Regions from separate parts of the Desulforapulum autotrophicum HRM2 genome, predicted to be linked through region 4. Evidence: predicted binding sites of a transcription regulator. Region 4 holds the regulator's gene; each other region holds the start of a gene.

The links. Region 4 encodes sigma-54, which starts transcription at its own class of promoters, with help from an activator protein. Its sites were predicted from a motif close to TNTGGCACANTTTCTGCTNT; they were not measured.
Region 1: a site for sigma-54 is predicted at 1,054-1,073, ahead of HRM2_RS22960 (ammonium transporter). Genes of this name have one in related genera too.
Region 2: a site for sigma-54 is predicted at 987-1,006, ahead of HRM2_RS10275 (PEP-CTERM sorting domain-containing protein). Genes of this name have one in related genera too.
Region 3: a site for sigma-54 is predicted at 1,013-1,032, ahead of HRM2_RS10175 (N-acyl amino acid synthase FeeM domain-containing protein). Genes of this name have one in related genera too.

What each region holds. Positions count from the first base shown of each region.
Region 1 is NC_012108.1:5,222,725-5,224,934, forward strand. Features, by position in the region: gene HRM2_RS22955 (glycosyltransferase family 2 protein) at 1-714, opposite strand, end outside; gene HRM2_RS22960 (ammonium transporter) at 1,137-2,210, shown strand, end outside.
Region 2 is NC_012108.1:2,333,658-2,335,867, forward strand. Features, by position in the region: gene HRM2_RS10275 (PEP-CTERM sorting domain-containing protein) at 92-928, opposite strand; gene HRM2_RS10285 (IS4 family transposase) at 1,887-2,210, opposite strand, start outside.
Region 3 is NC_012108.1:2,308,863-2,311,072, reverse strand. Features, by position in the region: gene HRM2_RS10180 (sigma-54-dependent transcriptional regulator) at 1-692, shown strand, start outside; gene HRM2_RS10175 (N-acyl amino acid synthase FeeM domain-containing protein) at 1,196-2,089, shown strand; gene HRM2_RS10170 (HDOD domain-containing protein) at 2,102-2,210, opposite strand, start outside.
Region 4 is NC_012108.1:3,172,635-3,174,844, reverse strand. Features, by position in the region: gene hpf (ribosome hibernation-promoting factor, HPF/YfiA family) at 1-506, opposite strand, end outside; gene rpoN (RNA polymerase factor sigma-54) at 520-1,959, opposite strand; gene lptB (LPS export ABC transporter ATP-binding protein) at 1,962-2,210, opposite strand, start outside.

The DNA.
Region 1 (2,210 bases), 2.1 Mb from region 4:
GGGCAGCACCTGTATGACAACGCTTTTTCGGTAGGCGGAAAGGGCACCCGGGGTACACATCACCGTATTGACCATGCTCTGGCTTGCCCTCATAAAATCAAAACCGTAGACAAAAGCCACATCCAGCATCCTGGGAATCATTCCTTTTTCCCGGTTAAGCACCCGGACATTTCCGGCAACGGCACCGACCCTGGCATCCTTTACAAAAGGGGCCACCATATGTCTGATGGTCAGCGGTTCAACCATGGAATCACTGTCCACGGTAATGAGAATACTGCCCGTACTTTTCACGAAGCCCGAATAAAGGGCATGGCGTTTCCCCTGATTCTGCTGCAGCCGGATGATTTTCAGGCCCTTGCCCAACTCCTGTTTGGCCTTTTTAATCCAGTCCCAGGTGTCATCCTGGCTGCCGTCATCAACGGCAATGAGCTGTAGTTTTTTCTTTGGATAGTCACTCGCGACAAGACTTTTCAGGGTTTTGTAAACTTGAACGCCTTCGTTGAACGCAGGAACTATGACCGTGCAATGGGGTAACTGGGATGTTTCGCAGTCGGATATCGGCCGGTATCGAACAGCCAGAACAATCCGCCAGACAAGTTCTACAACAACAAGGGTCAAAAGCAATGACCCGAAACACATGGCAGGATGAATCGTAAATGCCTGGGGCCAGGAAATTCTTGTCCATGGCGTGGCGCCCCTAAGACCAATCATCATTCCTGAAAATGCGATACATAAGATAAAGGTTAATTTGAAAACTCTGCTTGATAGAGATTCCATTTTGAGCATGCCTCATACGTTGATATGTGTTAATAGGGACAATCAAAAACCTCACGAAATCCTCACGAAATCCTCACGGTCTGATTCATGATAGCGGAGGAATATACGCCTGAACCATGATGTTTGCAAGCACTATTTTACCCCCCTCATTTGATCGTGCAAAAACGTAATTATGTTGTTTTTATTATTACAAATCTGTTATTAGTCAACACCTGCTGCCCGGTTCAAAAAACAAAAAGACGAATGCTTTCAGTTGGATAACTTATTCCAGATTCCCATGGCATCCTCTTTGCATTTTATTGATAGGTTTACGAAATTAAAACACGTTTGCTAACTTATAATTTTTTGAGGGAGGGGAAATGAAACTGAAAAATTTATTCATGACCGGGGCCATGGTGACGGCATCGTCAACAATGGCCTTTGCCGGAGACGCGACTCTGAATTCGGGCGATACGGCATGGGTCATTGTGGCAACGGCCCTTGTTATGGTGATGACACCGGCGGGACTGGCTCTTTTTTACGGGGGTATGTCCAGATCAAAAAATTTTTTAAACACCGTTGCCATGACCTTTACGGCCTACTGTCTGGCAAGCGTGGTATGGGTTATATGGGGTTACACCATTGCCTTTGGCAGTGATGTGGGTGGCATTTTCGGGACCCTGGAATATCTTTTTCTCATGGGGATAGACCATACAAGCCTCACGGGAACCATTCCAACCCTCGTGTTTGTCGTTTTTCAAATGACCTTTGCCTGCATTACAGCAGCCCTGGTATTGGGTGCCGTAGTGGACCGGATGAAATTTTCATCCTGGATTCTCTTTACCGTTGTCTGGATCACCTTTGTATATGCGCCGGTTGCCCACTGGGCCTGGGGCGGCGGATGGATGCACGCCATGGGAGCCCTTGATTTTGCAGGGGGTAACGTGGTCCACATCAATGCCGGTGTTGCAGGTCTTGTACTCTGCCTTGTGGTTGGAAAACGGGAGGGTTACGGGCGCGAAGCCATGTTTCCTTCAAGTATTGCCCTCACCTCCCTGGGTGCTGCCCTTCTGTGGTTTGGCTGGTTCGGATTCAATGCGGGCAGTCAACTTGCAGCAGACGGCATTGCCGGATCTGCCTTTCTTGTCACCAATACCTCGGCTGCAGCTGGCGGCCTTGCCTGGATGGCCGTGGAGTGGTATCACAGCCAGCGCCCCACCCTGCTCGGCATTGCTTCAGGGGTTGTGGCAGGCCTGGTTGCCATTACGCCTGGGGCCGGTTTTGTCAACCTGCCCTGTTCGTTGATCATGGGAGCTGTGGGAGGTGCCCTTGGGTATTTCAGCGTGGGACTTCTCAAGAAAAAATTAGGCTATGATGATTCCCTTGACGCCTTTGGGGTTCACGGGGTATGCGGAATCTGGGGCGCGCTGGCAACCGGCCTCTTTGCCGACCCT
Region 2 (2,210 bases), 840 kb from region 4:
ATGGTCTTTTGATATTTAGAAAATTCTGCCAATAAAAAAAGGGCAGGATGTTACATCCTGTCCTTTTTAAATATCCGTTTACGAATCGAAATTATACTTTTTTTCTGCTGAATCCGGCAAGGCCGATCAGGCCAACCCCGAAAAGAAGCATTGTGGCCGGTTCCGGAACGGTTGCACCAGTACCACCGCCTGCTGCAGTACAGATAATTGCTTCAAGATCAGCTTCAACGGTGCTGGCTGATCCGGATACGCTAGTTGCAGTAGAAACAAAAGTCCCACCGGTGGCACCAAATGTATACCCTCCCCCTGTTCCGCCAATGGCCATCGCTTGGAACACGTCATCACGATTGGGTGCATCCGAAGCATAAGAGGCCCAAGGTGTTCCAACCATTGAGAAAATCATGACACCGGCACCAATCGCAGCCTGGTTAGCTGAATAAGCGGCAGCCCAATCATTCTGTTCTATCGGATATCCATCTTCGGTCCCTTCATCACCAATTGTGACAATCGCTTTATAATAATCCTGCCCAGCTGCTGCACCACCAACCATCCATGAAGAAGCATAAGCAGAACTTAAAAGATCGTTTACAGCCGGCGCATTGTCTTCATCATGGTTAACTGCCGAACCATTCAGCACTTGATCAAAAAGACCAGTATAACTTCCATTGATCCCATAAAAAGTTGCCTGGATCCAGACATCGCAGTCAGGGCATGCCAGATTTGTAACCAGATTATTCATGGCCGTGCTAATCTCAGATGCTTCGTCATTCATTGAGGAGCTTGTATCAATAGCAAAAGCAATATCAAGAATAACATCAGCAGAATCCTTGTCTGTTGCATCGCCGCCAGTCAGATAGGCTGCCGATGCGTTCATCGCAAACCCTGAAAAAGCTATCAGGGTTGCTAAAACCAATAAAAATCGTTTCATTAAAATTCTCCTTTTTAAAAATATCATGAATATACAACTACATAACCTGTGATTTTCACAATCAAAAACTGTGCCAAAACTCAACATATTAATATTATAAGCAATTTTTTATGGTATGAAAAAAAAACATGAGCAATTGAGTAAAAAATTATATAATTTTGTGTATTTTTTTTTCACAATTGAAAAGATGAAAAGAACGATGATGATGCCCCATAGCAGTGGTTCATGCAAAATCAGGTTGGTGCAGTTGAAAAAATAGGTTGTTTTAGCCCAAAGTGCAGTTGACTTATGTATCAGGGTTGTCGAAAATATCAAAGATACTTGCATAAAGGTTAACTGCCCCAACATTCAACAATTCAAATGGTATCTGCAAAAATTCCTGAAATGATCATTACATCAAAAAACCAGATATTGCAAAAAAAATCATTTGATCCGGTTTTCTCCAGAGCGGTCTCAAAGGTTGCTGTTAAGATTTGTCAAAATGACCGGACTGACAGAAGCAATGTGGGGTACCTTAAGAGCTGGCTGAAGAAGATTTGGAAAGAAGACAGTATGAGGATGACCTGGGCCAAGAAGACTTGTGATAAATCCCATCAGAAAGGTCAAAATTATCGATTTGAGAGAGCTATAGTTTTTTCTAATGTCCAACTATTCCTCGAGAGACATATCGCTATAAAACGAGGTTTTTGCCCGATAGTTGAAGCAAATAGAAGTATCGTTATCAATAGGACTCGATATCAATCCATCTAAGCCATAGCTAAAGCCCTTTCTTTGGTCGTTTCTTGAAGGATGGGAACTGCTGGAATACTTTTAGTAAATTCCTTCCATAGTCTATAACTACCGCTATTCGATGATTATTGGAGTTTAACACTGTTTAGGGTAAATTTTACCCTGGGTTTAGGGTAAAAATTACGCCCATAGAATATATAACTCAACTTTCTGAGAAGTAAATTCATCTCTATTCCCCTTCCAATAGGGGCGTTTGCCGATTGGAAAGGCCGAAATATACAAGTGCTTCACCCATTATCAGGTCGAGCATGGAATTTATGATCTTCTCAGACAAGTTATGAACCTTTCGTAACGTAGCCATGGCTAATTGCATTATCCTCGTTAGTGCATCAAGGAAAGTTATGTTGGCCAATTCTTCATTGCAGGCTCTGAATAAATCTCCAAATGATCGTTGATCAACGCTTTTCCTTTGGAACAGACTCAGAATATTGTATCTGGCCATTACCAGGGAAGTGTGTCCGATCAAACCATCATAGTTCCGGATTTGGATCTC
Region 3 (2,210 bases), 860 kb from region 4:
CAAAAAACAAAAAAGGATTTTTGGAACAGGCCCAGAATGGGACCTTTTTCTTTGATGAAATATCTGAAATTCCGATTTCCATCCAGGCCAAGTTACTCAGGGTATTGCAGGAAAACGAGTTTTATCCCCTGGGAGGAAGTGAAAAAATTAAATTTGAAGCTCGGATTATTTCTGCCACCAATAAAAAACTTGCCGAGGAGGTATCCAAAGGAAACTTCAGGCAAGACCTCTATTATCGAATTCATGTCATCCCCATAACGTTGCCGCCCCTGAGGGAACGGCGCGACTGCATTCCTATCCTTGCCCATTGTTTTTTAAATGACTTCAGTCAGCAGATGGGAAAAAATGTCAGTCAGTTTTCGCCAGGCGCTATGAAAAAGTTGATGACTGCCCTCTGGCCTGGGAATGTAAGGGAGTTGAAAAATATTGTTGAGTATTGCGTTGCCATGTCCAGTGAATCGGTGATTTCCCAGGACATGATCCTGTTGGAACCAGACAAGACCAGCAATGAATTAAAACCGTTCAAACAGGCAAAACTGGAGTTTGAAAAAAAATATATCATTCAGTTGCTTGAACTGACCAAGGGAAATGTGAGCCGCGCTGCAAAGCTGGCTGGCAAATACAGGGCTGATTTTTATGACCTGATGAACAAATGCGGACTTAAAGCCGAAGACTTCAGGGATGCCCTGTAGTGATTTTCATACACTTCCCGGGTCCATGTTCAGACCCTTGTTTTTCAAAGAATCCTGACTTGCTCTATTCTTTTGCGTATGGTTTTCCATACAGCATATTAACGCTAAATTCTTATTTGTTTTCAGATAGTTATTCAATACATTGACTTCAATGCAGGGTTTTTCATACAACTTTAAAAGAATGATTGGCTTTTTTTTTGAGGAACACCATCTCTCATTTGACGAGCAAAGAAATTATTTGCACATACAACCATCTGAAATCAATATACTTTTTCGACAAAACCGACCTTCTCCTTAAACTTTACGTATCAAATTTATATTCCGGCCCCCTTTTTGCTTTACTTTGGTCCTGTTGTCACGACAACGGGATTTGAAAACCAATCCGTTTTAAAAATGAGAAGTTTGCACCAACCAAAGAGGAACAAGAACTTATGCATGAAGCTAAAATAAAACCCATCAAAAATGAGACATTGAGACAGTTGGTCACAATAGATGAAAAAAAAATGAGCCAGTATAATTTCAAACCTGCGGACTGTATTCAAGACTTTTTTACCGCATTAAAGCTTGTCCAGGATGTCTATATTGAGGAAGGGTATGTCAATGCACAGGAGATTTCATGTCCGTGCAGGATTCTTAAAAATCATTTGTTTGATAAAACCGCTGTGTTCATCGGTAAAAAGAATAAAAAACTCATATTTACTGCCAGCCTGTTCCCGGACTCACCAGACAAGTTGCCAATGGACACCATCTTTGGCAAAGAACTGGATCTTCTGAGGGCCCAGGGACGAAGGATCGGTGAGGTCGGTTGCCTTGCCACACACCCGGATATCAGGGATGGATCCCAGAACACGCTCATGCAAGGTAACAAGATTTTATTCAAATATGCCAAGGAACATCTCCATCTCGACGACCTGGTTATAACGGTTAATCCTAAACATGCACCGGTTTATAAGCAACTCCTGCTGTTTGACGATCTGGGCAACGGAAAAGTCAAAGCATACCCCAAAGTCAATAAAAATCCTGCCGTTGCCCTGAGAGTAAACCTACGGAAAGTAGAAGAAGCTTTCATGCAGCGTTATGGGAACAATACCCCGGAAACAAATCTTCATCATTTTTTCTTCGTCAAAAAAAGCCCCTTGATTCAGCTTCCGGCCAACAACACGCTTGTGGCCAACCCCTTTGTTCGCTTTTTTACCCCGCCCATCAGAACTGACCAGCACAAGCCTCTTTCCATTCAGCCCGATGTCGTGGGAGAATATATTGTTCCGCAGCATTCCGTTCAACAATACCCTATGCCATTCCACACAAACCCAGACGATTCTTTAGATATTAAATGGTTGTCTGAAGACATGTTTAACAGGAAGTTTATGCCCCTTCATGGGGGAATGAACGTTTAATTTTTTAGAAACTCACCCTGTGGCGGCGATTTTGGCAAGTTCGCGCTTTGTAATGGAAATTTTCTGCTTTTTTGAGAAAGCCTTGGTATCATTCCAGGCTTTCTCAAGAAGGCTGGAAAGT
Region 4 (2,210 bases):
TCGTTACGCCTGTAGAGAACATTGACACGCTCTGTCCTTGCATTGCTGAACACAAAGAAATTTTCCTTACCAGAGTTGAGTTCCATAACGGCATCATCGATGTCAATGGGTTTTACGTCAATGGCCTCCATGATCACTTCAGGAGTGGAGGTGTCCGAGGCGGCCTCGGGAGGGGTGAGGAGAATATCATTGTCCTTGATGCTTGCCTTGTTGCCTGACATGTGGCGTCGCATCTTGTCCTTGTTTTTCTTTATCTGGCCTGCCACCTTGTCCATAAGGGTGTCAATGGACGAGTACATGTTTTCAGACTCCTCCTTTGCATGGATCTTCAATCGGTCACACACAAGGGTTATTTCGGCAATGTGTCTAATCTTTTCAACGGACAGAACCACGTTTGCCTCTGCCGGGCTTTCAAGCATTTTGTCAAATCGGTCTACCTTTTTCTGTACATAGGATTTTAATGCATCGGAAGGATCAATCTGTTTAAAAGTGACGGATGTCTGCATAAAAAAAACCTCCCTAAAATTGTTTACGTTTACTTGACGGAAGAATGTGAAGCATCTCCCTGTATTTGGCTACGGTTCTGCGGGCTATGTTGATGTTAGCCTCTTCTAATATCTCTGTCAGTCGCTTGTCGCTGTAGGGGTTTTGAGGATCTTCCTTTTCAATAATAAGTTTGATTTTGTCCTTGACACTTGCCGAAGCCATTGAATCACCATCAGTTCTTGAGATGGAACTATTGAAAAAATATTTAAGTTCAAATAACCCCTGGGGGGTGTATGCGTATTTGTTGGTTGTGACCCGACTGATGGTTGATTCGTGCATCTGGATATCTTCGGCCACGTCCCTCAGGATCATGGGTTTTAACTGGGTGATCCCGTTGAGGAAAAATTCCCGCTGGAACTTGATGATGCTCTCCATGACAGAATAGATGGTCTTCTGTCGCTGGTGGATGCTTTTGATGAGCCAGGAAGCGCTCTGCATCTTCTCGTTGAGGTAGGTCTTGGTCTCTTTTGATATCTTGGTGCCCTTGGCGACTGCCTCTTTGTATACACGGTTTATCCTCAGTTTGGGCAGGCCGTCGTCGTTCATGACAATTTTAAAATCATCGCCTTCCCGGTATACATAGATGTCTGGAATAATGTACTGGGGTTCTTCAGTGCTGAACTCTCGACCTGGTTTGGGCTCCAGGCATTTGATGACGTTCACGGCTGAAACCACATGATCTATGGATATGCCTAGATCCTTTGCGATTTTCTTGTAGTTTTTGTTCTCCAGGTTTTTCATGTGCCGGGTGATGATCCGTTCAAGCATCGGATCTTCGATGCCAAGTCTCGTAATCTGAATGAGCAGTGATTCCCTGAGATCCCTTGCGCAGACACCGGGCGGGTCAAAGGTTTGCAGGGTTTTGAGCATGGCTTCAACGGCTTCGATTTCAAAACCCCCGGGTTCAGCAATTTCCTCAACCGTTGAACAAAGATATCCGTCAACGTTGAGGCTGCCGATGATCATGCTTCCTATCTGTTCCTGATCAGGGGTTGGGCTGTTCATGAGAAGCTGCCACTGAAGGTGATCTTCAAGGGTCTTTTTGGCTGAGGTGAATGCCTCGTAATTGGGGGCCTCCTGGAAATCTCTTTCCGAGTGAACCCTTCCCGTTGAGTTGTATTCGTTGATATAGCTTTCCCAGTCCGTGTCCTGGGAAAGTTTTTCCTCAATGGTGACCTCTTTCAGGTCCTCGTTTTGGTCTTTGGTGTCGGCTTCACGTTCAATCTCCCGGGCCTCTGCCTGGGTTATTTCCTGAATGCTCTCTTCCAGGGCCGGGTTTTCCTCGAGTTCCTGCTCGATCATCCCGGCAAGCTCCAGCCGGGAGAGCTGGAGTAGTTTTATCGCCTGCTGCAGCTGGGGGGTCATCACCAGTTGCTGGGTGAGTATTAAGTTTTGTTGTAGTCCTAAAGCCATAATCAGAGCCTAAATTTATCTCCAAGGTAGAATCGTCTTGCAATTTCGCTGGAGGTGATTTTTTCCGGGTTTCCCGATTCAATCACCTCTCCCTGATTCATGATATAGGCGAAGTTGCACACCCCAAGGGTCTCTCTCACGTTATGGTCAGATATCAGAACCCCGATGTCAAGTTCAGTGAGGTGGGTGATGATTTTCTGTATGTCTGACACGGCCAGGGGGTCAATCCCGGCAAAGGGTTCATCCAGAAG